3 regions of the Ligilactobacillus sp. 110_WCHN genome follow, and region 2 is predicted to be linked to each of the others. Evidence: predicted binding sites of a transcription regulator. Region 2 holds the regulator's gene; each other region holds the start of a gene.
What was found. The regulator NrdR, encoded in region 2, represses ribonucleotide reductase genes. The targets are predictions, from matches to a motif close to ACACNATATATNGTGT.
Positions count from the first base shown of each region.

Region 1: a site for NrdR is predicted at 4,006-4,021, ahead of nrdH (glutaredoxin-like protein NrdH). Genes of this name have one in related genera too.
Region 3: a site for NrdR is predicted at 6,584-6,599, ahead of pnuC (nicotinamide riboside transporter PnuC). Genes of this name have one in related genera too.

Region 1 covers NZ_JAULLI010000013.1:25,127-35,157, forward strand. Annotated here, with positions in the region: gene Q3C15_RS05705 (YaaL family protein) at 1-237, opposite strand, end outside; gene recR (recombination mediator RecR) at 237-836, opposite strand; gene dnaX (DNA polymerase III subunit gamma/tau) at 849-2,600, opposite strand; RNA gene ffs (signal recognition particle sRNA small type) at 2,664-2,763, opposite strand; gene Q3C15_RS05725 (nucleoside deaminase) at 2,810-3,271, opposite strand; gene Q3C15_RS05730 (class I SAM-dependent methyltransferase) at 3,273-3,890, opposite strand; gene nrdH (glutaredoxin-like protein NrdH) at 4,085-4,318, shown strand; gene nrdE (class 1b ribonucleoside-diphosphate reductase subunit alpha) at 4,345-6,519, shown strand; gene nrdI (class Ib ribonucleoside-diphosphate reductase assembly flavoprotein NrdI) at 6,553-6,993, shown strand; gene nrdF (class 1b ribonucleoside-diphosphate reductase subunit beta) at 7,013-7,996, shown strand; gene Q3C15_RS05755 (hypothetical protein) at 8,013-8,423, shown strand; gene Q3C15_RS05760 (PadR family transcriptional regulator) at 8,507-8,992, opposite strand; gene Q3C15_RS05765 (phenolic acid decarboxylase) at 9,009-9,545, opposite strand; gene mprF (bifunctional lysylphosphatidylglycerol flippase/synthetase MprF) at 9,658-10,031, opposite strand, start outside.
Region 2 covers NZ_JAULLI010000009.1:13,060-23,090, reverse strand. Annotated here, with positions in the region: gene yqeH (ribosome biogenesis GTPase YqeH) at 1-885, opposite strand, end outside; gene Q3C15_RS04425 (YqeG family HAD IIIA-type phosphatase) at 878-1,411, opposite strand; gene rplT (50S ribosomal protein L20) at 1,507-1,866, opposite strand; gene rpmI (50S ribosomal protein L35) at 1,927-2,127, opposite strand; gene infC (translation initiation factor IF-3) at 2,157-2,657, opposite strand; ribosomal protein L20 leader region at 2,708-2,842, opposite strand; gene thrS (threonine--tRNA ligase) at 2,890-4,830, opposite strand; gene dnaI (primosomal protein DnaI) at 5,108-6,040, opposite strand; gene Q3C15_RS04395 (DnaD domain protein) at 6,040-7,392, opposite strand; gene nrdR (transcriptional regulator NrdR) at 7,410-7,874, opposite strand; gene coaE (dephospho-CoA kinase) at 7,875-8,489, opposite strand; gene mutM (DNA-formamidopyrimidine glycosylase) at 8,489-9,316, opposite strand; gene polA (DNA polymerase I) at 9,329-10,031, opposite strand, start outside.
Region 3 covers NZ_JAULLI010000011.1:10,675-20,705, forward strand. Annotated here, with positions in the region: gene Q3C15_RS05095 (hypothetical protein) at 1-72, opposite strand, end outside; gene Q3C15_RS05100 (hypothetical protein) at 88-429, opposite strand; gene Q3C15_RS05105 (Cof-type HAD-IIB family hydrolase) at 551-1,366, shown strand; gene Q3C15_RS05110 (DeoR/GlpR family DNA-binding transcription regulator) at 1,639-2,391, shown strand; gene pfkB (1-phosphofructokinase) at 2,388-3,299, shown strand; gene Q3C15_RS05120 (fructose-specific PTS transporter subunit EIIC) at 3,319-5,283, shown strand; gene Q3C15_RS05125 (DUF1002 domain-containing protein) at 5,429-6,472, opposite strand; gene pnuC (nicotinamide riboside transporter PnuC) at 6,673-7,443, shown strand; gene Q3C15_RS05135 (DHH family phosphoesterase) at 7,664-9,688, shown strand; gene rplI (50S ribosomal protein L9) at 9,700-10,031, shown strand, end outside.

The sequences.
Region 1 (10,031 bases), on a different contig from region 2:
TTGAATTTTAGCCTTTACTTTCCGATGTTTTGCTTCGCGGAAAAGGAATTCAAACTTCGCCCGGGCAATTTGCTCACTTGCCAGCAATTCTTCCGTTGACATGGTTGCTAACAAATCGTCGTTGTGCCGGATGTTATTGAATTCATCCTTGGCCAATTCAATATCAGCTAATAGTTTTCGATCATATTGTTTCTTCAATGTTTCTTGATTGCGTTTTTTTCTTCCAAATCCAAACATTACAGTTCTGTCCGCCCTTCAATCGCCTTAAATAAGGTCATTTCATCTGCATATTCAATGTCGCTGCCGACCGCTAAGCCGTGAGCAAGCCGGGTAACCTTTACCCCAGCCGGTTTGATCAACCGCGCAATGTACGTTGCGGTTGCCTCCCCTTCCGGAGTAGCATTGGTTGCCAAAATCACTTCTTTGATTTGGTCATTTTGCTGCAGGCGCTTGATCAAGCCCGTAATGTTGATATCTTCCGGACCTTTCCCTTCAATTGGTGATAAAACGCCATGCAAAACGTGGTACAAGCCATGATATTCCCGCATCTTTTCAAGCGACATCACGTCTTTTGGCTGTTCCACAACGATTACCTGGCTTTGATCCCGTGATTTATCTGCACAGATCACGCATGGATCGCTTTCAGTAATGTTGCCGCAAATGCTGCAGAAATGCAGGTCCTTCTTTGCCGAAACAAGGGCCTTGGCAAAGTTTTCCACATCTTTTTCATCCATATCAAGGGTGAAAAATGCAAGCCGGGTAGCCGTTTTGCTGCCAATTCCCGGCAACTTCGTGTAACTATCGATCAATTTTGCAATTGGTTCTGGATACTGCATTTAATCACCTCATTAATCTTCTTTAACTTGAACTGCTTCTTTTCCAAATAATTTCTGGGCCTCCGCAACGATCGGCGGTTGAGCCGGTTCTTCGTCTTGCGAATCAGCCGCGTTGTTTCCCGCTGGGGCTGTTGGTTGGGCGTTTGTCTTTTCAACCTTCCGCTTTGCAAGGTAATCTTTCCGAATTTTTAACCATTGTTCATTTGGTAAGAAAAGTAAACTTAAATCTTGATCCACAAGCCGACTTAAGCCATTAGTCAGTGCATCCTGAAGTTCGCGGTCATCAATGGCTTTTTGGCAAAGGTACGGGTATTCAAATCCAATCACGACACCCTCTGAACTTGCTGCTACCGGTCTGCTGACACTCATAATTGCCCGTTGCGGAACCGTCAGCATATTGACTAAATCGCCCCAAACTTGTTGGAACCGATTCAAATCTGCCCGGGTAGCGTTCCCCAAGACTTCATTAACCTTTTCGTAGTTGACCTTAACTTCTTTAACCTTTGTCTGGTTCGTTGAAACCACTTGCCGCCGAGCAGGCCGGGCTGCTTGTGGTTGGGTCTGCTGCAAACTGTTGATTTGATCTTGAAGCTGTTGGATCCGATTCATTAACCGGTCGATCTGGGCTTGATCCGCACTGATTGTCGGTTGGGCATTGGCTTGAGAAACTTGCGGTTGATTTTTAAGCTGACTCAGCTTAACCGTCAAAACTTCCAGGTAAACCGTTGGGTGCGACGTATACCGCATGTTTTCCTGCTGTTCATTTAAAATATTGATCATTTGATAAACTGTTTCCGGTTCAATTTCTTGCGCAAACTTCTTGAAGTCTTCATCCAGCATTCCAAGTTCCGTTTCCTCAAGCATTGCTGGAGATTGTTGATAAAGTAATAAATCCCGGCAATATTCCACCAAGTCTTCCACAATTCGGGAAGCATCCTTGCCGTCTTGAACCAACTTGTGGATCATTTCCAATGCTTCCGGCGTCTTTTGATCCACAACCGCCTGTAAGTAATTCAAAAGATCCGTTTTCGTCACGCTGCCCGTTACCAGCAATGCATTCTCCAGCGTAACGTTATTTTCACCAAACGAAATAACCTGATCAAGAATGCTTAACGCATCCCGCATTCCGCCTTCTGCAGCCTTGGCGATCACCTTTAACGCCGCATCTTCATACTGGATATCCTTTTGATTCAAGATGTATTCCATCCGTTTTAGAATCGTTGCTGAAGTAATGCGCTTAAAGTCAAACCGTTGTGTTCGTGAAATGATCGTTGCCGGAATCTTGTGCGGTTCCGTGGTTGCCAAAATAAACACAACATTGGCCGGCGGTTCCTCAAGGGTTTTCAACAGAGCATTAAATGCGCCCGTGGATAACATGTGAACTTCATCAATGATGTAGACCTTATAGTCGGCCTGAGTTGGAGCATATTTAACCTTATCACGGATATCACGGATCTCTTCGACCCCGTTGTTTGAGGCCGCATCAATTTCAAGCACATCATTCAAACTGCCGTTTGTGATGGCTTTACAAATTTCGCATTCGTTGCATGGTTCACCGTTTTCCTGGTGGTGACAGTTAATTGCCTTGGCAAAGATCTTCGCTGTCGACGTTTTCCCGGTTCCCCGGGGACCAGTAAACAAATATGCATGGGACGTTTGATTCGTCATCACTGCATTGCGAAGAGTTTTAGTGATCATTTCCTGTCCCACAACATCTTCAAAACGTTGCGGCCGCCATGTTCGATACAAAGCTTGATATGCCATGAAAGGTTCCTCCTATCAATAAATTTCTAAAAAAAATCTCCCGATCCCTAAGACCGAGAGTTCAAATTCATATCAACTTAAGACACATACCGAACAGAACTTAGTGCTGCTTCCTTCCGGACCTGACACGATTCGTTAAGACGATATTGTCTTAAGGCCTTACGGCAATTAATATGATACCGTAACTCCACTAAAAATTCCAGTCTTTTTTATGATTTTTTTCGGGCCTGTGCAAAAAACGACTTCAAAAGTTTCAAACTTTGTTCCTGCAGCAAGCCCTTGTGGATAATTGCTTGATGATTCAACCGCGGATCATTCAACAGGTTATCAAGTGTTCCAGCCATTCCCGCCTTTTCGTCGGCCGCGGCATAATAAACTTCCGGAATCCGGGCGTTTAAAATTGCTCCCGTACACATTGGGCATGGTTCCAAGGTAACATATAACGTACAGTCTTCAAGCCGCCAGCTTTGAAGGGCCTGATTGGCCATTTGAATTGCCCGGATCTCCGCATGGTCCGTCGCCAATTTGGAGTGTTCGCGGTAATTAAATCCGCGACCAATGATTTGATCGTCCTTCACAATTACACAGCCAATCGGGATCTCCCCAATTGTAGCTGCTTGCTGTGCTTCATGCAGGGCAGCCTGCATAAATTGCGCGTGCTTTTCTTCCATTTTATGATTCCTTTTGACTTTGCAAGATTTGGTATCCCTTATTGCGGGCAATCATCTGACAGTTTCCAAAAACTTCTTCCATTTTCTTTTTCGCAGACGGGGCGCCCTGCTTCTTTTGAATTACCACGGTTAACGTTCCGCCTGCCTGAAGGTGATCAAATGCCCCTTCAAGAATTTGGTGAACAATTTTCTTGCCCGCCCGAATCGGCGGATTCGAAACAATTGCTTGATAATCTGTCTTATCCACCTGGGCATAAACGTCGGATGCAAAAATATCCACATTGTTGATTTCATTTAATGTCGCATTTTCCTTAGCAAGGTCAAGTGCCAGATGGTTGACGTCGACCATTTCAACCGTTAATTGCGGATAACATTTTGCAAGTGCCAATCCAATCGGACCATACCCACAACCGACATCAAGGACCGTTCCTTGAAGATTTTCAAACATTCCCGTTGCTTCCAATGCATCCAACAGGGTGCGGGAACCAAAATCAACCGTGCGTTTTGAAAAAACCCCATTATCAGTCACAAAATGAAATTCATTTCCTAATAAATTAAAATTCCACCGCCGTTCCTGATGCTCAACATCTGGGTGTTCTGAATAGTAATAATTTGTCAAAATTTTCCGTCCTTTCTCTTTGTTTTTATGATACGAATTTTTAAAATTAAAAGCAAACCCTTTGATGACGCGATTCCTGAATATCCACCATATATATGCTTATCAAATTGTTAAACAACTACATATTGTATTATTTTCTCAAAAGTGTATACTTACATCACGTACACGAAATTAACGGAAAGAGAGACATCCAGATGAATTTAGTTTTATATACAAAAAACAACTGCATCCAATGCAAAATGACCAAACGCTTCTTAGAACAAAACAATATTACCTTTGAAGAACACAACATTTCAGAAGAACCTGAATATGTTGATTACTTAAAAGAAAAAGGATTTCAAAGTGTTCCCGTCCTTGAAAACAATTCAGAACCAATCATTAACGGCTTCCGGCCAGACCAATTAAAGGAACTTGTTGCTGCTAACTAAACCCTCACAGAAAGCAGGCGATCATCTTGGGAATTAAAGACATCGATATCAGCAATGTAACCTACTATGACTTAAATAACCAGATCAACATTCCCGTAAATAATAAAATTCCATTGGAAAAAGATAAGGAAGCTTTACAAGCCTTCCTTAAAGAGAATGTTGAACCAAACACCAAACGCTTCTCTTCATTAGAGGAACGTTTTAAATTTCTCATCGAAAATGACTACATCGAAAAAGAATTTGTTGAAAAGTACGATTTTGAATTTATCAAGAAACTGTATGCCTACCTTGAAGACCAACATTTCGAATTTCAATCATTCATGGCCGCTTACAAATTCTTCAATCAATATGCTTTAAAAACAAACGATGGCAATTATTACCTTGAAACTTATGAGGATAAAATTGCAATGAACGCCCTTTACATGGCAAACGGCGATGAAGACCTTGCAATGCAGCTTGCCGATGAATTGATCCATCAACGGTACCAACCTGCAACCCCAACGTTCTTGAATGTCGGGCGGAAACGCCGGGGAGAATTCGTATCCTGCTTCTTACTTCAACCAACTGATGATATGAATTCGATCGGCCGGTGCATTAACTCTGCATTGCAGCTTTCAAAAATCGGCGGCGGCGTTGGAATTACGTTGAACAATCTCCGCGGTGCTGGAGCTCCAATTAAAGGAATCGAAAACGCGGCTTCGGGAGTTGTTCCGGTAATGAAACTTTTGGAAGACAGTTTTTCTTACTCAAACCAACTCGGCCAACGTCAAGGGGCCGGCGTGGTTTACTTAAGCGTCTTCCACCCCGACATCATCGAATTTTTAGCAACTAAACGTGAAAATGCCGATGAAAAGGTTCGGATGAAGACCCTCTCCCTTGGGGTAATTGTTCCTGATAAGTTTTATGAATTAGTTCAACAAGACGCCGACATGTACTTATTTGAACCATATGACGTTGAAAAGGAATACGGCGTTCCATTCTCATACGTTGACATTACCAAGGAATATGACAACTTAGTCAATAATCCAAAGATTCATAAAAAGAAGATCAAGGCCCGGGAACTTGAAGAGGAAATCAGTAAGCTTCAACAAGAATCCGGCTACCCGTACATCGTCAATATCGATACTATGAACCGGGCTAATCCCGTTGACGGTAAAATCATCATGAGCAATCTCTGCTCAGAAATTGCCCAAATTCAGCGGCCATCAAAGATCAACGACCTTCAAGAATACGAAGTTCTTGGATCCGATATCAGTTGTAATTTAGGATCGACCAACATCGTCAACTTGATGGCTTCACCTGATTTCGGCAAGTCCGTTGAAACCATGATGCGGGCATTAACATTCGTTTCTGACCAAGGAAACGCCAAGGTCGTCCCGTCGATTTATGAAGGCAACAAGTTAAGCCACTCAGTTGGATTAGGGGCAATGGGGCTGCACGCTTTCTTAGCCAAGAACCACATTCAATACGGTTCGCCGGAATCAATTGAATTCACCAATGTCTACTTCATGTTATTAAATTACTGGACGTTGGTTGCTTCAAACAAGATTGCCAAGGAACGGCAAGAAACGTTCTTTGAATTTGAAAAGAGTGCATATGCTGACGGTTCATACTTTGACAAGTACATTAACCAAGATTGGGGTCCAACAAGCGATCGCGTTAAGGAATTGTTCGCCGGGATTTTTATTCCAACTAAAGAAGATTGGGCTCAATTAAAAGAAAACGTCATGCGTGATGGTTTGTATAATGCTTACCGGATGGCGGTTGCTCCAACCGGTTCAATTTCATACGTTGGCAACACGACTGCTTCCCTTCAACCAATCATTCAAAAGGTCGAAGAACGGCAAGAAGGTAAAATTGGGAAGGTCTACTACCCGGCTGCTTACCTTTCAACCGATACAATGCCATATTACAAATCCGCGTATGACTTAGATATGCGGAAGATGATCGACGTCTACGCTGCAGCTCAAGAGCACGTTGACCAGTCAATCTCAATTACCTTGTACTTTAAGTCAACGATTGCTGAAGGCCTGTACCCATGGAAGGACGGCCGTACAGATAAGATGACGACCCGCGATCTGTCGATCATCCGGAACTACGCATGGCATAAGGGAATCAAGAGTTTATACTACGTCAGAACATATACTGACGACGGCTCAGAAGCATTCAGTGTGAATGAATGTGAAAGCTGTTCAATCTAACATTCTTTTTAGGGGAAGAAAGGAATTTATTTTATGAAAATCAACATTTTATTTACCTCAATTGAAGGCAACACACGGGCATTTATTGAAAAGTTAAAAGACTATGCTGAAGCTCATCGGCCGGACGACACGATCAACGCAAAGGAGATCAGTGAAGCCGATCCGTTTGATGACGAAACTGAAGATTATTTTGTTTTCGTTCCAACCTACCTTGATGGCGGCAACGGAATTGATAACGGCGTTAAGGAATTAATGACGAATGCTTTAGGGGAATACATTGATTATGGCGATAATGCTGCTCACTGTTTAGGAGTTATTGGTTCAGGAAACCGGAATTTTAACCAGCAGTTCTGTTTGACTGCTCGCCGGTACGCCCAACAATTCAACGTTCCGTTTCTCGATACATATGAACTTCGGGGGACCAGCCGCGATGTGGAACGGATCTATCAAACAATGCTTGACGTTTTAGCATAGGAAAGTGAGGAAATTTCTGATGAGCAATAATTACAAAGCAATCAACTGGAATAAGATCGATGACGCAATTGATAAAGCAACGTGGGAAAAATTAACGGAACAGTTTTGGCTTGATACCCGGATTCCGGTTTCAAACGACTTGAAGGATTGGCACCAACTTGATGACGATCACAAGTACCTTGTTGGCCATGTCTTTGGCGGCTTGACTTTGCTTGACACCGTTCAATCCCAGGATGGAATGGCATCATTAAGACGGCACGTTCGCACGCAACATGAAACAGCCGTTTTAAATAACATTCAATTCATGGAATCAGTACATGCCAAAAGTTACTCAACGATTTTTTCAACGTTGAATACTCCGGACGAAATTGACGAAATCTTCCAATGGAGTGATTCTGAAGAATTTCTTCAAAACAAAGCCAAATGGATCAGCGATATTTATAACGATACGGCTGAAGATCCGTTGAAACAAAAGGTTGCGAATGTTTTTCTTGAAACATGTCTTTTCTATTCGGGATTCTACACTCCCCTTTACTACTTGGGCCACAACCAATTGCCCAACACCGCTGAAATCATCAAATTGATTTTACGGGATGAATCTGTTCACGGAACATACATCGGCTACAAGTTCCAACTTGGATTAAAGGAACGCGGCGAAAATGAACAGCAACAAATGAAGGACTGGTTGTATGACTTCTTGATGAAACTTTACGAAAACGAAGAAAAGTACACCCACCTTCTTTACGATCCAGTTGGCTGGACGGAAGACGTATTGACCTTTGTCCGGTATAACGCAAATAAAGCGTTAATGAACCTCGGTCAAGATCCGCTCTTCCCTGATACAGCCGAAGACGTTGAACCAACCGTCATTAACGGAATTTCAACAACCACATCGAACCATGATTTCTTCTCTCAGGTCGGCAATGGCTATCGTCTTGGGGAAGTTGAAGCCATGACCAATGAAGATTACGAAAAATGGGCAAATGATGACCCTGAAAAATAAAAGCGAGGAATATTTTATGCAATCAAAGGAAGTTACAACGTTTCATAATATCATGCGGTTTAAAAAGGAAAATGCCAGTTCAGGACTGATCGATATTGATCACCTGTACATCGATCTTTCAAACGAGAATCAAAATGAATGTTTCATTCAAAACACAGCAAAACAGATTCTCAAAGATCATCTGTGGTATACCGGCGTCCAGTTTAAACTTAAGGGTGACCAGCAAATTCGTGATTTTATAATTGATCACTACCCACAAATTGCCCATGCAATTCAGCAACTTGACCCGCTTGTCGTTGCCAAGGATGAACAAGCAAATGATCAAAATGCAACTCAACTCTCAAAATGGCTTAAAGTCAATGATTTTCTTGCTGTTCAACTTGCCCGGATCAAGGTCGAAGATGTCGAAGAACCGTTTATTAAGTAAAATAAATAAAAAATCGATGATGGATTTTTCATCATCGATTTTTTTTGCTCTTATTCATTTTAAGCCAGTCTAAATATGCCTTTTCACGCCGAAATTGCCCGGGTAAGAATCAAATAGTGGCCATATTCATTATTGATTTGTTCTTGATTCTGAAATAGCATTTGCCTTCGTTCTTTCAAATGCTTTAATTTTTGATTATGCAAATCAAACTCTTTTTCAAAAATTTCAGATAATAAAGGAGAATGACGATCAGCAATACAGTATAGTTTGACCGATGTTAAATCATCATTTTTAAGATTGATTGATTCACTAAACCATTGATTAAGCTTTTCAATTCCATTCTTTGTAATCTGATAATTAATGACTTTAAGATTTGATGAACCTTTTCGAACTTCAATATCGCCTTCTTCAAGCATTCGTTGAAGCTCAGGATAAAGCTGACTGTGCGATACACTCCAAAATTCGCTGATTTCATTCTTGAATTCTTTAATCATATCTCGCCCAGACATTGATCCATTTTTATTCAGTAATCCTAAAATAATAAATGGTAATACACGTGGTCGTGGCACTTTGATTCTCCTTTAATTATTTTTTAATCCGTTTATAGTTTGAATCGTAATACTTTCCAGCCCGAATATCATCTGTCATTCCTTTATACGGAGCTTCGGCAATCACATCCTCATTATTTTGACCTGCATCACCCATGTAAGTAATCGTTGCAAATTCAGGAACTAATAATTTTGGATAAGTCTCATATTTTTCCCGGGCTTCCTCCATTACATCAATGTGTTCATTTTGGAAAGTAACCGTGATTTCTGGATGTTCTTCAACCCATTTGGGGAAGAAAATTGTTCCATGCATTTTCTTTTCGTTGGGCATAAAGTCAAGCGCCACATCTGTTCCAGTTGGTTCAGTCCAAGTGATCTTATAAACGCCTTCAGTCAACATTACAATATCAGCTTCTTGGTCTTTAACCCAACGACCAGCAACCATTCCCCCATGAATCCGATAATCAACTGTGTGATCATTTTTGGCATACCATTCATATTCCCAACCATTGTCATATGTATAAATAAAATGAGTTCCTAAAAAATCATCAAGGGTTTTAAATTGTCTTTCCATTTTGCTTCTCCTTCATCTTATATCGTTATCGACACAAATATTATATCAAGTTTTAAAATACTTTTTAAAACAAAAAAAGAAGCACTGCATGTACAATGCTTCTCTTTCATAGTTATTGTTGCAAGAACTTCGGTGCCAAGACCGTAAATTTCTCTGGTTTTCGCTTCTGATTTACAACCATTACCAACTGCAACATCGTAATTGCAATTGAGCTTCGTTTCCGGTAAGTCGTATATTTTGAATGCCATTCATTCGCATATTTGTTCTTAAATGACTTTAATCCTTGGAAACCATATAACTTATACCCGTATTCATAAATGAAATGGGCAACCCGTTCTTCAATAAAACTGTACTTTGAATCCCCAACGTTAGATAACGGGGCCATTCCAAGGTCGAAGTACTTATAGCCATTTTCCTGACCGTACTTGAAAAGTTCAATAAAGACCTTGTCCATGATTCCCGATGGGGCGTCGCTTCGATGCCGCA
Region 2 (10,031 bases):
GGTCAATTTTGTCCGGTGCACCTTTAAATTATTATCAAGGTAAATTGCAATTCCATTTCGTTCTTTAGGTCCTTTTATAAAATCAAACCGTGCTAAAGCACTCAAAAAGAGGGTTTGCCCTGCTTGCAACTGGTATGTCTTCGGCTTGATTTCCTTTTGCGGCGTCGCAAGCCTTAATTCCTTTGGTGAAAGGTAGTGTGCCATTTGATTCCGGTGAATAATCCCTGGGGTATCAATTAAGAAATGCCCATCATCCAATGGAATTTCAATTCGATCCAAGGTTGTTCCGGGAAACTTCGACGTGGTGATCAATTCCTGAACTCCCGTTAACTGGCTGATGATTCGATTGATCAACGTTGACTTTCCAACATTCGTAACCCCAACCATATAAACATCGCGGCCTTCACGGTATTTTTCAATTGCAGCCAATAATTCGTTAACTTGACCACCCTTCTTGGCACTCGTCAAGAAAACATCGATTGGACGCAATCCTGCCTTGTTAGCTGATTGCCGCATCCAATCCTTGATCTTTGAGCGCTTTAATGACCGCGGAAGCAGGTCTTCCTTATTTCCAACCAGTAAGATTGGGTTATTGCCGACAAACCGTTGCAATCCTGGAATCAATGAACCGGTAAAATCAAAGATATCGATCACGTTAACGATCAATGCTTCCTTATCGCTTAATTGATTCAAGAAACGCAAAAAGTCATCATCACTATAATCAACATCCGCGATTTCATTATAGTGTCTCAGCCGGAAACAACGTTGGCAATATACCTCATCTTTTTGTTTGTTTAACGCAGATTGCGGTGTATATCCAGCCTTATCCGGATCAGTCGTTTGAATCACCGCACCGCATCCAATGCATCTTAATTCATCAGTCATCGAGATGGTTCCTCCATTGAATTTCAAAATTTTCTTTTTTTGCTAATTGAGTTTGAATTTTGCGTTCCATTAACCGGTTGATCCGGGTATTCCAAGCATCCGTCTGCATTAACGGCTTAACTAAAATACTGCGAATGTTCATCCGGTTGGCTGCGAGGACATCCGTCAGCATTTGATCGCCAACCATTACCACTTCATCTGGTTGAAGCTGATATTCCTTCAAAGCCTTTTTGATTCCCGTTTTAAACGGCTTTAATGCCCGGGCAACAAACGGTAAATCAAAGCGCTGAACCGCTTTTTCCACCCGTTCATGGTTATTATTTGAAACCACGATCACCGGGATTTGATTTGTTTTCATTTGATTTAACCATTGTCGGAGTTCTTGGGTTCCGCTCGGATTATTCCAGGCAATCAACGTATTATCCAAATCCGTTAAAATCGCCTTAATGCCATTTGCTTTAAGTTCATCTGGCGTAAGATTATAAATCGATTCGATCATCCATGTAGGTTTAAATTGATTTAACATTCAACTGCTCCTATTTTTAATAATTCGATATTAAAAATTATAAAATAACAAAGAGGCTGCGACAAGCGTCACAGCCTCTATCATTTAAAGATCAATTATTTTGCTAAAGCTTTCTTAGCTTCGTCAACAAGTGCCTTGAATGCATCTGCATCGCTAACGGCTAAGTCAGCAAGCATCTTGCGGTTAACTTCGATTTCAGCTAACTTCAAACCGTGCATTAACTTGCTGTAGCTGATTCCGTTCATCCGGGCTGCAGCATTGATCCGTGCGATCCATAATTTACGGAAGTTTGATTTTGTCTTCCGACGATCACGGAATGCATATTGGTATGACTTCATTACTTGTTGCTTAGCAACTTTAAATTGAATGTGCTTTGAACCGCGGTAACCCTTGGCTAATTTGATCATTTTTTTACGACGTTGGCGTGTAACTGTTCCACCTTTAACACGTGGCATGAAAATTCCTCCTCTAAGTTAGAACCGATTTGGTCCTGTCAAAAATTTAATTCGTAATAATTATTTCATTTGTGAAAGCATTTGCTTGATTCGCTTCATATCTGATGAAGATACCATGCCTGCTTTCCGTAATTGACGACGTTGCTTGATCGTCTTACCGTGGAAACGGTGTGATGTATATGCGTGATGACGCTTTAAACCGCCCTTTCCTGTACGCTTAAAACGTTTTGCTGATGCGCGGTGTGTTTTCATTTTTGGCATAATCAAAATCCTCCTATTAATCTACTCACCTATTTTTCAGTTTTAGGTGCAAGCATTAAAAACATGCTTCTTCCATCCATCTTTGCCTTTGATTCAACGGATGCAACATCCTTTGTTTCTTCAGCAAAGCGACTCAGAACTTCACGTCCGATGTCTTTATGTGTAATGGCACGTCCTCTGAAGCGAATTGAAACCTTAACTTTGTCTCCCTTCGCAAGGAACTTCCGTGCGTTCTTCATCTTAGTATTAAAGTCATTCGTGTCAATCGTTGGACTTAACCGAACTTCCTTAACATTAACGGTCTTTTGTTTCTTCCGGGCTTCGCGTTGCTTCTTTTGTAATTCAAAACGGTATTTCCCGTAATCCATTACCTTTGCAACCGGCGGCTTTGCCTTCGGAGCAACTAAAACCAAGTCAAGATTTTCCTGTTCAGCGATTTGTAAAGCTTCGCGCTTTGATTTAACTCCAAGCTGATCACCATTACTGCTGATCAAACGAACTTCACGAGCACGAATGCCGTCATTAACCATCTTGTCTACTGCTATGATACTTCACCTCCAAATAAATTCAGAGAGAAAATGCAGATAAAAAAACCTCCGTTTGAATACTTCAAACAGAGGTCATTAAAGCCGCTTTTAACGGAATTAATTTCTTAATTTCTGCCCGGAGACTTTCTTGTCTGCTAGGCGAGAAGCTTTTGCCTCTGCTTTTTTCTCAACTTTAAGTAGTTTACCAGTTTAAAACTACCCTGTCAAGCTTAAATTAATCTTCGCGACTGTATGTTTCAATATCATGATTGATCATTGTTACAAATTCATCAAACGCCATGGTTGTTTGTTCGTCTTCACCGTATTTCCGAACCGTAACCGTGCCGTTTGCCTTTTCATTATCACCAACAACCAATGTGTATGGAATCTTGTTGACTTGGGCTTGACGAATCTTGTAGCCCATCTTTTCGTTTCGGTCATCCATCTTAATCCGAATGTTGTGGGCAACTAACTTGCTAGCCAATTCCTTCGCATAGTCAAGGTGAAGGTCGTTCTTAACCGGAATAATTGCAACTTGTTCCGGAGCAAGCCATGTTGGGAATGCTCCCTTGTAAATTTCAGTTAAGTAGGCAGTGAACCGTTCCATTGTTCCGACAACTCCACGGTGGATCATGATCGGCCGGTGTTCTTCACCGTCAGTTCCCGTGTACTTCAGGTCAAAGCGTTCTGGAAGTAAGAAGTCAAGTTGGATCGTTGACATTGTTTCTTCCGTTCCAAGGGCCGTCTTCGTTTGAATATCCAATTTAGGACCATAGAATGCAGCTTCGCCTTCTGCTTCATAGTATTCCAAACCAAGGTCATCCATGGCACCCTTCAACATCTTTTGTGACTTTTCCCACATTTCATCGTCATCGAAGTACTTTTCAGTGTTCTTCGGATCACGGTAACTCAACCGGAATGAGTAATCTGTAATGTTAAAGTCTTTGTAAACATCCATGATCAACCGCAAAATCTTTGCAAATTCATCTTGAATTTGATCCAATGCAACGAATGTGTGTCCATCGTTTAATTCCATTTCACGAACCCGTTGTAAACCTGAAAGAGCTCCTGATTTTTCATAACGGTGCATCATTCCGATTTCAGCGATCCGCAATGGTAATTCACGGTATGAACGCTTGTGGTGCTTGTAAATTTGAATATGTGACGGGCAGTTCATTGGCCGTAATTCAAGGAATTCGCCATCGCCCATGTCCATTGGTGGGAACATGTCATCATGATAGTGATCCCAGTGACCTGATTGCTTGTAAGCATTCAAGTTCATCAAAACTGGAGTATAAACGTGTTGGTATCCATCGGCAACTTCCTTGTCAATGATGTACCGTTCGATCGTCCGCCGAATCGTAGCACCCTTTGGCATCCAGTATGGTAAGCCGGCACCGACTTTAGGATCAACAAAGAATAAGTCTAACTTGTTTCCGATTACCCGGTGATCCCGTTCTTGAGCTTCTTTCCGCCGTTCCAATTCAGCATCCAAATCTTTTTGCTTGTAAAAGGCTGTTCCGTATACCCGTTGAAGCATTGGGTTGCTTGAAGCGCCTTTCCAGTATGCTCCGGCAACTGATAAGATTTGGAAGACCTTAACTGCTCCGGTTGCTGGTAATTGAACGCCACCTAAGTACTTGAAATCGCCTTGTTGATACATTTCAACTTGACCGTCAACGTCATTTTCATTGATCAAGGCTGTTTGATATTCATCGCCTTCAGCCATTGATAATGCTTCATCAACTGGAACCATAATCTTTTCAATTGCAATGTTTTGCTTGATCAACTTGTTCATTTCAGCAGTGATCTTGTCGAATTCATCTTCTGAAATTTGGCCGTCAGCATTATCTGTATCTAAACAGAAACCATGTTCAGTTGCTGAACTTTCACCGAACTTCATCTTTGGATACATGTTATGTAATGCGTGTTTCAAAATTTGAGCAACGGTATTCCAAAGAACAACCAATCCATCTTCGCTGTCTTTCGTAATGATTTCAATTGAACCGTCTTGTTCAAGAGCATCGTGATAACCAACCAACTTGCCGTCAAATTTACCGGCAACGGCCTTTTTAGCCAAGCTGATGCTGATTGACTTGGCAATTTCTTCAACCGTTACGCCCTTTTCAAATTGTTTAACCGTTCCGTCTGGGAACTGAATGTTGACTTCTGCCATTTTTCTTCCTCCTTCAAAGTCGGACAAACAAAAAAACGCCCCAATACTGACTTTTCAGTATTGGGACGTTCGTTAACGTGGTTCCACCCAGTTTTAGGTATTAAAAATACCCCTCATTTTGCTTTAACGCGCAACACGCTCACGATTAAGTGAGAAAACTGAAAGTGGTAAGCTCGTTAGTTAGGAGACTTTCAGTCACGATCTCCTTCCCTGAAGTTAACGATCCGTTTGTCTTTCTTGACTACATTGAACCATAAATCTTTTCATTTGGCAATAGTTATTCTGGATTTCTTCGGTTTGGACCGACCATTTGATATTCAGTTGCCAAAAACTTAATGCGTTCCATGATCCGCATTGCCTTCAACGGTTCGCTGTCCCCGCGATTGTTGTACGTTAAATATTGTTCTTGTAAGTCTTTCATCGAAAGATTAGAACTAAATAACGTCGGCAATTCGTTTTGCATTCGATATTCTAAAATGATTCCCAAAACGTCGTCCCGCATCCAGCTTGTCAGCCGGGTTGCTCCAATATCATCAAGCATCAAAACCGGAACCTGTTTAATCTGATTCAAAATCTGATTTGGATTTCCATTTTGGATTGCGCCCGTCATCTCGACACTAAATGACGGGAAATGAATCATCATTGATTGAATTCCATTTTCAGCTAACTTATTCGCAATTGCAGCTAATAAATAGGTTTTCCCAACCCCTAGACTGCCAGATAAATAAAGGCCTTTTGGAAAATTACCATTTTTTTGATAATCAATGCACTCGTCAATGAACGTTAATGCTGCCCGCAACGGTTCCTCACGGCCGCTAATATCATAATCTTCAATCCGGGCATTTCGTAACCCCTTTGGCAGGTTGATCATTCCAACCATTTTTTGCCGTTGTTGCGCCTGTTGCTGTTCAACCATTTTGGCCGTTGGATGATACACAACTTCGATATGGTGGTCGCTGACAATCAGTTGCGGCTCATATCCTGGAGCAAAGGTCTGTTTACCTGCAGCAAGTTCTTTGCGTAAATTTACAAATTCATACAATTTGCTGAAACCCGTAATGATGTCCTGCTTTGATAACCGTTCCTGATTATCTTTCAGAAACTGAGCAACCGCTGGATCCTTAACGACATCATCAAACAGCTTAAGGTATTGTTCCCGCATCTTCGGGTCGCGAAAGCGGCGTTTTAATCCATCACTGATATTATCCATTAACGTTCATCTCCTTTCGGGGTCTTCTGATTGATCCGTTGCATTAACCGGGAAATGTCCTGATTAACATTTGCAGATTGACCTTTAGTTTGATTTTGATTTTTAATCGTTGATTGATTCTTTTTCTTTTGCGCCCATGCCGGCAATTTTTCTGCATACTGAGAGCGGCGCGCATACCGGGAAGCTTGCTGTGGTTGCTGCCGTTTCTTTTGCCATTCACGCACATAAGCGATTGCCTTTTCCGGCGTATTCACCTTATTTTTCAACCAATTATTCGCTGTGCGTTCAAAATATTTCTGATTTAACGAATCCATATTTTCATTAACCAGCATATAATGGGTCAACACGTTAATGACCGCGGGGGCAAGCCGTTGCGCTTCAACTGCTCGTTGAATCGTGATCTGTTCTTCATGCGTTACCGTTTGCCCCTGCTCGTCCTTCAACGCCGTTAAAAACTCCATCGGGGCATACTGTTCACAAGCCGCAATCAGGTCTTGATCAGCAGTCCTTACCGGCTGACTTGGTTGTTGAATTTCCACATTCGAATCAGAATCATCACTTTTACCCGGCTTCATTGTAAATTCATACTGCTGGCTTGCCAATGCGCGGAATCGATTCCAATTGACATCATCTTGATGATTAACATCAACCGCTTCTTCCAGCAAACGAACAAGCTGGACTTCATCAAGGCCATACATTACGGCAACCGTGTTCACCGTTTGTAAATTCTGCGCAACTGATTGCTGGTTAACAAAGGTCTTTGTCAGCAACTGTTTTAACAGTTGAACATTGATCTTCATCTTCAAATCGGCCACCGGCGTTGATTGAACCGGCACATCAGTTATTGAAGCGGAGCCCTTTATCCGGAAAACATCCGTCAATTTTTTCGAAACATCTTGAAACGCATGCCGATTCCAATGGTTGCCTTCAAAGAAGTTCAACAATTGAGCAAACTGCTGCTCCCCGACATATTCCATCAGCAACCCGCTTAAAACCGGATCTTCAAAGAATGCACTTCCGCTTTTTGCCGGAAGCATTTCATACAAAAAACAATGCTTTTGCGCGTTAAACTGCGTGCGCATCAAGCCGACCGCTTCAAGCTTTTCTTTGGCAGCCGTAAATTGCTGCATGCTAATTCCAAGGCGAACCAAAAGCTGTTCGTGATTCCATTCCGGAAGCTGATCCCAGTCGCCCGTTTGAACCTCAGCAATCAGCGACATGTAAAGAGCGACCGCCGTTTCGCCGATAAATGGCTGGTATAATTTCGTAAGCGTTTGAAATTGAAATTCTTGAGGAAGTGCCTTGGAAACAACCTTAAATTTATCAGTTGCTAAAATATGAATTTGATTCAAGTTCCTTCCTCCTTAATTTATTTCTGCTTATTCCGTTTCATTAATTCCTGCAATTCATCTGCAAATGATTGCATATCCTTGAATTCATGGTAAACACTTGCAAAACGGATGTAGGTAACATCATCAACATCCGCCAAAATGTTCATCACGTATTCGCCAATCAATTGACTTGAAACTTCGGTCCCGCCGACTGCGCGGATTTTGCGTTCAACTTCATCAACGATATCGGTAATTTTATCCATACTAACGGGACGCTTTTCTGCCGCGCGCATAATTCCGTGTAAAATCTTATCGCGGTTAAACTCTTCCCGATTTCCGTTTTTCTTAATTACTAATAATGGAGTTGCTTCGATCCGTTCAAACGTTGTGAACCGGTAGCCGCATTTTTCACATTCCCGCCGCCGTCGAATGGCATTTCCGTTGTCAGCAGGACGACTATCAACAACCCGTGAACTATTATTGTGACATTGCGGACATAACATTTACTCCACCTCGCTTCCCAATAAATGCTTTGATGTCAACCATTTTATCATTTTTAGCTTTAATTCTTCAACTGACCCGTTATTGGTAATCACTTCATCAACATACTTTGCCCGTTCACAGTTGCTCATTTGAGCATTGATCCGCGCTTGCGCCTGGGCTTTTGATAAATGATTCCGATTCATTAAATTCGAAAGCTGCTTTGCGCTTGTCGTTTCGATCATCATCGTACTGGTACACAAATCTAAGTAATGCCCTTCAATGAGCAGTGCAATATCGATGACTGCCAATTTGACCTTGGCTTTCTTGGCCTGGTTCACCCGTTCAATAATTTGCTGATGAATCAGCGGCCGCATAATGTGATTTAATTTTGCCAATTCTGCAGGGTCATTAAATACTAAATCACCAAGTTTCGTTCGGTTAAGACTACCATCTGCATTCAAATACTCTTTGCCAAATTGAAGTTCGATTTGACGTAATCCTTCTTCGCCCGGTTGCTGTAACCGGCGGGCAATTACGTCGCCGTCAATGATTTCGGCTCCATATGATGCCAAAATCTTGCTGACCGTCGACTTTCCAGAAGCAATTCCGCCAGTCAATCCTAAAACATATGTCATTATTTGATTTTCTGCTCCTTTGGACAAATATGGGTCCCCCGTTGACCAACAACTAACCGTTCAATTGGCGTGTGGCACCGTTCACACGGTTCGCCTGTCTTCCGGTATACGTGTAATTGATCCTGGAATTGTCCTGCGTGATTGTACGCGTTTTTAAATGAGAAAACCGTTGTTCCTTGAGCATCAATTGCGAGATTTAATTCCTTGATGATGTTATCATGCAATTTTTGCACATCACTCCGGGTCAAATGATTAGCCGGCGTTTGCGGGTGAATTTTACTCATCCATAGAACCTCATCAACATAAATATTTCCCAACCCCGTAACGACCGTTTGATCAAGGAGGGCCGGTTTGATCATTTTTTTCTTTTTCTGGAGGCGCTCGTAAAAATCATCAACCGTAAAATCAGCACTTAACGGTTCCGGACCGAGTTTTTTAATTCCCGGAAATTCAAGTTCTTCGCCCGTTTGCATAAGTTGCATCCGGCCAAATTTGCGGGAATCGTTATAGCGCAAATCACGTCCATCCGCGAGCTCAAAAATTACATGACTATGTTTTTCCATTGGTGCATTGTGATTTTCAATGATGTATTTGCCTTCCATCCGAAGATGGGAAACCATCGTTAAGTTTCCGGTAAACCGAAAAAGCAAATACTTCCCCCGCCGGTCGATCCGGGTAATCTTTTGCCCCGTTAATTTCTTTTTAAAATCATCAACATCGTTATTGATCATTTTTTCGTAATTAACATCAATTTTCTTAATCGGAACGTTTAAAACCTGGGATGAAACTCCCCGACGAACCGTTTCAACTTCTGGTAATTCCGGCATTTCTCTCACCTCTTATTTTTTTGCATCAAACCACGTATCGCCTGAAGCACTTTCAACTTTCAACGGAACGGCCAAATCAACTGCTGAATCCATCACTTTCGGAACGAGTTCTTTAAGCACCGGAATCTCTTCTTTCGGCGCTTCAAAAATCAGTTCATCATGAACCTGAAGCAGCATTTGAGCCTTTAATCCCTTTTCACGTAACATTTTTTGCATCCGAATCATCGCAATCTTAATAATGTCCGCTGCACTGCCTTGAATTGGCGAATTCATTGCCGTCCGTTCAGCGAATGACCGCAAATTATAATTTTTACTATTGATTTCTGGTAAATAACGACGCCGGTGGAACAAGGTTTCAACGTAACCCTGCTTCTTTGCAAGCTCGACAATCCCCGTCATGTACTTATGAACTCCTGGGAATGATTCAAAATACGTTTCAATAAATTTCTTGGCTGCTTTGCGGGTAATTCCAATATTTTGGGCTAAGCCAAAATCGCTGATTCCGTAAACAATTCCGAAGTTTACGGCTTTGGCTTGGCGCCGCATATTCGGTGTAACCTCATCTGGACTATCCAAATTAAAAATCTTCATCGCGGTACTTGCGTGAATATCTGCCCCGGTTTTGAACGCTTCCTGCATGTTTTCGTCACCTGAAATGTGAGCTAAGACCCGCAATTCAATTTGGGAATAATCCGATGAAAAAATCTGCCATCCT
Region 3 (10,031 bases), on a different contig from region 2:
TGCGAGGCAAGCAATCAATAACAGGGTATCAGCAATGAAAACCAGGATTAAATTACGTTTAAGATGTTTCATTATTGCACCTGCTTTTTATTCGCTGCCGACGATGCTACGGACTTGGGTTCCAAGATTTTCCCAGAATTGATATGCATCATCTTTAAAGTCATCTTCAAAGGTTTCAAATCCCTTCCGGGGAACGAGTTCACCGACCCGTTCACTTTGAACGCCGCGCACCCACATTTTTTTGTCTTGAACATCCCACAAAACAGTCCAGTAGGATTCTTCAAGAGCTTCGTTAAAAAGATCTTGCGTTCCTAAAAGAACCGTATCGCGTAAAACGCCTTCTTCAGTTGCATCTGGATATCCGTGAGCTTTAAGCCAAGATAACTTGGCAATTGCTTCAGGATAATCGTCAGGAATCATTGTAAACATAAATATCCCTCCTCTAGAATATCTGTTTTCATTTTACAAAAAAATCTTAAAGAGTGAAAGATTATATGGTAAGCTAAAATTAATTAGAAAACGATTTCAAAAATCGCAGGGAGGCTTTCTGATGAAAATTAAAATGATTGCGACGGATATTGACGGAACACTGGTGACAGATGATAAGCGGATCATGCCGCGGACCGTTGCTGCTCTTAAAGAAGCCCGGAAGCGTGGAATTTATGTTGTATTATGCAGCGGCCGGCCGGTTTCAGGAATTCAAGATTACCTGGAAGAATTAGGATTAACCGGAAATGATGATTATGCGATCACGTTCAACGGAGCCCAAGCAATGAATGTTGGAAAGCACGAAGTTGTATTTGAAAATGGGTTAACTGATTTAGAATGCATTGATTTCATTAAAATGGCGGATGATTGCGGAATCAAAAGTCAAGTCGTGACGCTGAACTCTGAAATTTACGTTACGAATCAAGACATCAGCAAGTATTCAGTTGAAGATGCCTTTTATACTCACATGCCATTGAGATACCGGCGGCTTGAAGATTTACCGACGGGAATGGATGCCGCGAAATTTATGTGGGTCGACCAGGCGGAAAAGATTGCGGCGCAACTTGATCAGATTCCGGAAGAGCTTTATCAAAAGTATGCAATCGTCAGAAGTGCACCGTGGTTCTTGGAATTTAACAACGTGAACGCGACAAAGGGACACGCGGTGTTGGAACTGGCAGCCCATCTTGGAATCAAACCAGATGAAATCATGGTTGCGGGGGACGAAAACAACGACCTTTCAATGCTTGAACAGATTCCGTTCAGCGTTGCAATGGGAAATGGAAACCCGCATGTTAAGGAAGTTTCTTCAGTGATTACGGAAGATAACAACCATGATGGCTTGGGATTAGCGGTTGAAAAGTATGTGTTGAGTTAGAAGGTGTGATATAAGTCGCAACCTTTTTGCTATCTTCGCATAATCGGGTTCCAAAACAAACGAGCTGAGTGGAAGTTCGAAAACCTCCGAATCTATGCTGCGCGATTCGTTCGCTTTTCTGCTTCCACCACGCTCGTTTTGAACGTTTTGTCACACCTTCTCTTTTTTTGCTCACTTTTGCTCATCTTTTGAATAAAAATGATTGAATTTGATCGAATGTGATTGAATTTGACCATTAATAATGCTAAACTATTGACGTGGAGGGAATGAAAATGCTTGCAGAAGAACGGCAACAAATGATTTTGGAGATGCTGAAAACCAATCAATTTGTTAAGGTTCAGGAAATTTGCGACCAAACCCATGGGTCAGAATCATCAGTCCGGCGTGACTTACAAACGCTTGAAGAAAAGGGATTGTTAGAACGGGTCCACGGCGGCGCAAAGATCAATTATACCTTGCAAAATGAACCTGATATGTTTGGCAAGGCGTCCCAACATCCGCATGCGAAGGAACTGATTGGTAAACAAGCAGCGCAGCATGTTAAACCTGAAGACGTGATTTTCCTTGATGCCGGGACAACGACCCTTGCAATGGTCGATTATTTACCGCAGAATCAAGGAATCACGGTGGTAACGAACGGAATCTTGCATGCTTCAGCCTTAGCGGAACGGCACATTAAAACGATCATGGTGGGCGGCCTTTTGAAAGAGACGACCAAAGCGATTGTGGGGGTCGATGCACTGAATCAGTTAAGCAAATTACGGTTCAATAAAGCATTCCTTGGAATTAACGGCATTGATCAGGATGGTTATACAACACCGGATCCAGATGAAGCCGCAATCAAGGAATACGCATTGACCAAATCGCAGGCAACGTTTGTCCTTGCTGATTCATCGAAGTTTAACAAGGTATCCTTTGTGAACGTTGCCCCATTAAATGCCGCAACGATCATTGTTGAAAAGCTTCCCGCAAAGCTGCTTCATTCTTTTAAGAGTCAAACGAGAGTTGAGGAGGTTCAAGAATGATTTACACAGTTACGGTCAATCCGTCAATTGATTACATCGTTCAGTTACAAAATTTAACGCTTGGCGAAGTCAACCGGATGGATTATGACAACATGCTTCCTGGCGGTAAGGGAATCAATGTTTCGCGGATTCTTCAAGAACTAGGTCACGAAAGTGTTGCCTGGGGCTTCTTAGGCGGCTTTACGGGGAACTTTGTTGAAGACGCGTTAAAGAAGGTGGGCTTAAAGTCTGACTTCACTTCAATTAAGGGCAATACCCGGATCAACGTTAAGATCAAGGCCCAAGAAGAAACCGAAATTAACGGTAAGGGGCCGCAATTATCAGCTGACGAACTTGACCAGTTCAAGGCAAAGTTTGATAATTTAACGGCGGATGACACGGTTGTTTTTGCCGGAAGTTTGCTTCCAGGATTGGGTGATGATTTTTACTTTGATTTGATCAAGATCATCCGGTCAAAGGGCGCTCAATTTGTAATTGATACAACGGGTGACAGCTTGTTGAAGACCTTACCGGAACACCCATTAGTTGTTAAACCGAATAACCATGAATTAGCTGAAATGTTTCACGTGAAATTCAACGGCATGGATGACATTGTTAAATATGCTAAGAAGTTGCTTGAAATGGGTGCCCAACACGTATTGATCTCAATGGCGGGCGATGGCGGCTTAATGGTTACGAAGGACAAGGTTTACCGCTCATTGGCACCCAAGGGAACGGTCATTAATTCTGTTGGAGCCGGCGATTCAATGCTTGCTGGTTTCACCGGGACGTTTGCTGAAACCAAGGATCCGGTTGAAGCATTTCGGTATGGCCTTGCAAGCGGATCAGCCACTGCATTCTCTGAAGATTTAGCAACCCGTGCCAAAATTGATGAAATTTTGCCACAAATCAAAATTACAGAATACTAATTAAAGGAGGGAAAACATCATGGATATTCGCAAGTTATTGATGAAGGACATCATGATCATGAACCTGAAAGCCACAACGAAGGCCGGGGTCATTGATGAAATGGTTCATCACTACTACGAAAAGGGAATCATCAATGATGAAGAACTTTACAAAAAAGATATTTTAAAGCGTGAAGAAGAAGGCTCAACCGGAATGGGCGATGGAATTGCCATTCCGCACGCTCACGATAAAGCAGTTAATAAACCAGCCGTAATGTTTGCGCGCAGTGTTGAAGGGGTCGACTATGACTCAATGGATGGTCAACCTGCCCACCTCTTCTTCATGATTGCTGCTCCTGAAGGCGGCGACAACACTCACTTGCAAGCTTTAGCTGCATTATCCCAAGTTTTGATGAATCCGGACGTTGTTGCAGCCTTGAAGAAAGCTGATACGCCGGACAAAGTTCAAGACATCTTTGCTAAGGCCGTTGCCGAAAAGGAAGCTGAAAACAAAGCGGAAGAAGAGGCTGAAAAACAAGCTCCGGCTTCAAGCGATAAGCCATACATCGTTGGGGTAACAGCATGTCCAAACGGAATTGCCCACACTTACATGGCTGAAGAAAACTTGAAGAAAACGGCCAAGAAGATGGGCGTTGACATCAAGATTGAAACAAATGGTTCAGAAGGGGTTAAGCATGAATTAACCGCTGATGAAATCAAGCGTGCCAAGGGGGTTATCATTGCAGCCGACAAGAAGGTTAAGATGGCCCGGTTTGATGGCAAGCACTTAGTTAACAAGCCAGTTACTGCCGGAATTAAAGAACCGGAAGCATTGATTCAAGAAATCTTGGATGAAAAAGCTCCGGTCTTCCATGCAACTGGTGATGAAGGTGAAACTGCCGAAGAATCATCAAATGGCGGCGTATGGGCTAACATTTACAAGCAGTTAATGAACGGGATTTCACACATGTTACCGTTCGTTATCGGCGGTGGGATCTTAATGGCCCTTTCATTTGTTGTTGAAAACTACATGGGCGGAAGCCACAGTTTGGCATTCAAGTTCTTGAACAATGCCGGAAACATGGCCTTTGCCTTCATGGTTCCGGTTCTTGCCGGATACATTGCTGAAGCAATCGGCGATCAACCAGCCTTGATGCCAGGGTTTGTCGGTGGTTTCATGGCAATGGTCTACAAGGGCTCATTTGGTGGCGTTTACCAGGCTAACTTCCATGCCAACGCCGGCGCATGTGCTGGATTCTTAGGCGGAATCGCAGCCGGCTTCATTGCTGGATACATCATGGTTGGCTTGAAGAAGTTATTTGCCAAATTACCAAAATCAGTTGAAGGAATGAAACCAATGCTGATTTACCCAATTCTTGGGTTACTGTTGATTGCTTTGATCATGTTCTTCATCATCAACCCAATCTTCTCAGGCATTAACTTGGTAATTACGCACTTCTTGAACAGCATGGGGACCGGGAACCTTGTTCTATTGACGATGATCCTTGCAGGAATGATGTCGATCGATATGGGTGGCCCATTCAACAAGGCTGCTTATGTGTTTGCTTCAGGTGCGTTTGCTAACGACCCGCACTCAACAACTGCTGCCATTTTAATGGCTGCCGTTATGGTTGGGGGAATGGTTCCGCCATTTGCAACTGCAATCGGAACGGTCTTGTTCAAGAACAAGTTCACTAAGCAAGAACGTCAAGCTGGGGTAACCAACTGGGTTCTTGGATTCTCATTCATTACTGAAGGGGCAATTCCATTCGCAACGGCTGATCCATTGCATGTTATCCCATCATGTATTGTCGGTTCAGCAGTCGGCGGCGCAATTGTCGGCTGGATGAAGATCGGTGTTCCGGCTCCGCACGGTGGTTTATGGGTAACTCCATTAGCAACTAACTGGTGGGCATACATCTTAGCAACCGTAATCGGTTCAATTGTTGCCGGAATCATTATGGGCTTGATCAAGAAGAAAGTTTCAGAAGATCCGTATGAATAAAAAGAAAGGGTGACAAAACGCTCAAGGCGAGCTTCGTATCGCAAGTAACTCGTTTGTTTTGGAACCCGATGATATGAAAAGCGAATAAAAAGAGGATGTGACTTGATGGCCACATCCTCTTTTTGTGTTTAATTAAATGAATACATTAATTCCAACCAAACAAACTCTTGATCCAGTCAATGAACCGTTCAAACCAGTTCTTGGCTTCTTGGGCAGCAGCTTGACCTTGCTTACTGTTCATCCAATTTTTAGCTTTATTCATCAAGTTCCCGGTTGAATTTTTAACGTTTTGAATCGTGTTATCAACGTTCTTGGTGTACGATTTGTCAGCTGAAATTGGTGAATTTTGGAAATTGATCAACGCATTGGTGATCTGGTCCTTTTGGTTATTCGTTGTTTCATTTGCGATTCCATGTTCAGCTAAAGCCTTATTTAACATGGCTTGAATATCCTGCTTAGTTGCAAGATCTTGACCGTTATTTTGTTGTTTTTGTTGTGAAATTTGTTTTGAAACTTCACCAACGGCAGCCATTAACTGGCCAGGGTACTTAGTATTATTCTTGTTGGCATCGATCGCTGATTGGGTCGCGTTCAGCATTTGATTGGCACTGGCAGTGTTTTGGGTATTCAATTGAATTCCGTTAGCGGCAAGGGCTTCGTAAACCCCAGTCAAAGCTGATTCCCCAGAAACGGGCCGGTTGGCAGTTACGACGATTGTTACGTCAGTTACCCCGGCCATTTGAGCAACCATGGCATATTGTTGGGCCGTTACTTCAGTGATGTTGTTATCACCTTGATAATTTTTGATATTGACTTTGACCCCTGAACCAGGATCACTTGGCGCAATCGCAACGGAACTGATCATTGCGGCGTTCGTCGTGTCAGATGTTCCGTTAGCAATGTATTTGTTGTAGTCGGCAGCCGTTGCGGTCAATTGTTTAAATGACGAGTCAACGCCAAAAATCTTATTTAATTGTGAGCGGACTTCACTTGAAGTTCCGGCCCCATAAACAACGTATGCTGAGCTTAAAGTTTTATCATTATTTGATTGACTGTTAGTGTTCGTGTTTGAGTCGGTTTGTTCGGTTTGCGCAGCTTGAATTTGGTTAAGAACCGTTGGCGCAGTCCCCATTAAGGTAATTGCCGCACTGGCAGTTACAATTGTTTTCCAGATTGTTTTCTTTTTCATTGCGCTTCTCCTTTCAAATATAGTTTGATTTTATCACTTTTTGACATTGAACGGACGAATTTTGAAGGCCATTTCAAGAATAAAAATTGGGAAAGAGCCGAAGAATGATTAACACAATATATAGAATTTTTAGTTGATTAAACCACAACATGTATGTATAATGGGGAACGTTGTTTAAAAACGGAAAGGAAGTTGATTCGATGTTTAGTCGTTATAAAGATGTGCTAACGCACTTACCAGAGTATTCAAAAAATATTTTTCGGAAAGGTTATTTTAAATGGTTGATCGATCAGTGCCGTGGTTGGGGCTGGTTCAGTTACGGTCTTTTGATCTTTAACTTTATTTTACAAGTATGGTCAATGGTTCAGTCATTTAGTGCCCACCCAGTAACTTCAATCATTGCGTTTATTGGCGGGAACCTTTCAGTTGCATGTGTTATCGGAATTTCAAACCGTTCAGGAATTCAAGGCTGGGCGGGATTAACAAGTGCGATCTGCATTGCAACGACCGCCTTCATTGCACATAACTATGCTAATGCGTGGGAACAGATCGGTTACATTTTATTCCTTGATATTTTTTGTATCTTAGATCCGAAATGGAATGATGATATTAAAGCTGAAAAATTTGATAGTTGGTTTGACTGGATCAAGTATGGCATCTTCTTCTTGATTGCGTGGGCGGTTTTGCATTATATTTTCAGTTTAACCAATGATCCGCGGGTCTTCCTTGATAGTATGAGTTTAGCAATGTCGGTTACTGGATCCCTGCTTGAACTTAACCGGAAGCGGGAACAATATTTTGTTTGGACGTTATCATCGGTGATCACGATTGCATTGTGGATCCAAACGATGCTTCAAGGCGCCGGCAATTTTGCGTTGATCTTCAGTTATTCAATTTTCTTCTTGAATGACATGTATGCTTTCTTTAGTCGCAAAGGCTGGTTCCGGACAGAAAAGGCGCATGAAAATTAATCATAAAAATTTATTAAATTCAATGACAAACGAATTAATGAATTGTATACTAAGAACAATCAAATAACTCATAACCAAGAAGAAGCTCCGACTATTCGGGGCTTTTTCTTGTAGTTTAAGGCTTTTGGCCGGGAGATTCTGATGGAATTCCAGAATGTGGTAAAATACTTAATGGAAGTTTATTGCTAATTTTTGATTATGAATTAAAACGAGGGAAATTATGGAAAAGCGAAAGTCAAAAAAACTTTGGCGAATCCCGGGATTTATGCAAGACAGACGGATGCGGCTGATTGCACTCTTTATTCTCGGACTAGCAATTGTAAGTGATGGACTGGCATTTTTTATAAGTCCAATCGTTGGGATAATTGTTTTAGTTTTAGCAATTGCTGCGATGGCAGTTGCATATACAATGTTGCAACACTTACAGGAAGAAACAAGTGAATATATTTCAGATCTGTCTTATCGTTTAAAACGTGGTGGCCAAGACAGTTTGATCCGGATGCCGATCGGAACGATTTTCTTTAATGATAAGTATGAGATCGAATGGATCAATCCGTACATGCAACGGTATTTCGGCAAAGAAGATGTTTTGGGCAAGAAGATCAGTGACCTGGATGAAGCTCTTGCTACGATTTTACAGGATCACTATGATGATAAGGAACGCCACCGGATTCACTGGCATGACCATGATTTTGATTTATTGATTCAAAAAGACATTGGCGTGGCTTATATGATGGATATTACCCATTACGCTGAGATTCAGCGCCGGTATGACGATTCACACGTTATGATCGGGCAGATTTTCCTGGATAACTACGACGAAATTTCAAAGGCGATGAGCGATAAGGATATTTCAAACCTGAGCAACTTTGTTACCAGTGCGCTTTCAGACTGGGCCAAAAAGTTTGGAATGTTTTTGAAACGCGTTGATGAAGATCATTACGTTATGATCGGTTATACGGGAACATTGCGAAAACTTGAGCATCAAAAATTCTCGATTCTTGATAAGATTCGGGAACGGACTTTTAAGAGTAATTCGCCGATTACGTTGAGTATCGGGATTGCATATGGTGAAGACGACTTAAACGAATTGACCGAATTATCGCAATCCAACTTGGACCTTGCCCTTGGACGGGGTGGTGACCAGGTTGTTGTCCGGGAATCGGATGGCGAAGCCCGGTTCTATGGCGGAAAGACGAACCCGATGGCTAAACGGACGCGGGTTCGGGCGCGGGTGATTTCCCAAGCCTTGAGCGAATTGTTGAAGCAGTCTGATCAAGTCTTTGTAATGGGCCACAAACGGCCGGATATGGATGCGATTGGGGCTTGTCTCGGAATTCGCCGGATCGCAGCGATGAATGGCAAGAAATGCTGGATCATTTTGAATCAAGATAACATTCATTCAGATGTTCAGCGGCTGGTCGATGAACTTGGAAAGTATCCTGAAATTAAGGAAAGTATTATCTCACCGGCTGAGGCGTTGGAAAAGATCACGCCAAGCAGCTTGCTTGTTTTGGCGGATCATTCAAAGCCGTCGATTTCAATCAGTCAAGAACTGTATGATCGGCTTTCAAACCGGGTCGTAATCATTGACCATCACCGGCGGGGGGAAGAATTCCCTGAAAATCCGATCTTGGTATACATTGAACCGTATGCCAGTTCAACGTGCGAGTTGATCGCTGAAATGTTTGAATATCAGTCACGGGATAGTGAACCAATCAATTCGTTGGAAGCAACGGCGATGCTGACGGGAATCATTGTTGATACACAATCGTTCTCTCAAGGAACCGGGACCCGAACCTTTGATGCCGCAAGTTATTTGCGGTCAATGGGGGCTGACCTGACAATGGCCCGGCACTTCATGAAGGAAAGCGAATCAAGCTACATGCAACGGAACCATTTGATCGATCGGACTGAATTTATTGATAATGTTGCGTTATGTGTTGGTGAAGATGACAAGATCTACGATTCAGTAATTGCTGCCCAAGCTGCCGATTCGCTTTTACAAGTCAGCGGGATTCAAGCAACGTTTGCGATTACCCGGCGCGATGAACACACCGTTGGAATTTCAGCCCGCAGTGACGGGACGATCAATGTCCAGGTCATCATGGAAGAACTGGGCGGCGGCGGGCACCTTGCGAACGCTGCGACCCAGATCAAAGACATTAGTGTGCTTGACGCGCGTGAAAAGGTGCTTGAAATTTTAAATAAAGACGAAGAACCTCAACCTGAAACGGAAGACTAGGAGGAATCACAATGAAGGTAATTTTTACACAAGATGTTCGCGGTAAAGGAAAACGCGGTGAAGTTAAAAACATGGCAGACGGTTACGCCAACTTCTTAATTAAGAGCGGAAAGGCTAAACAGGCTGATGCAGCTGCAATGAGTCAACTACGCGCACAACAAAAAGCCGAAGCTAAAAAGGAAGCTGAAATTTTAGCCGAAGCAAAGGCATTGAAAGAAAAGCTTGAATCAGGAAAATACGTTGTTGAATTGAAGGCCAAAGCCGGTGAAGACGGCCGCTTATTCGGTTCAGTAACTTCAAAGCAAATCTCTCAAGCATTGCAAAAGCAATATGATATTAAAAT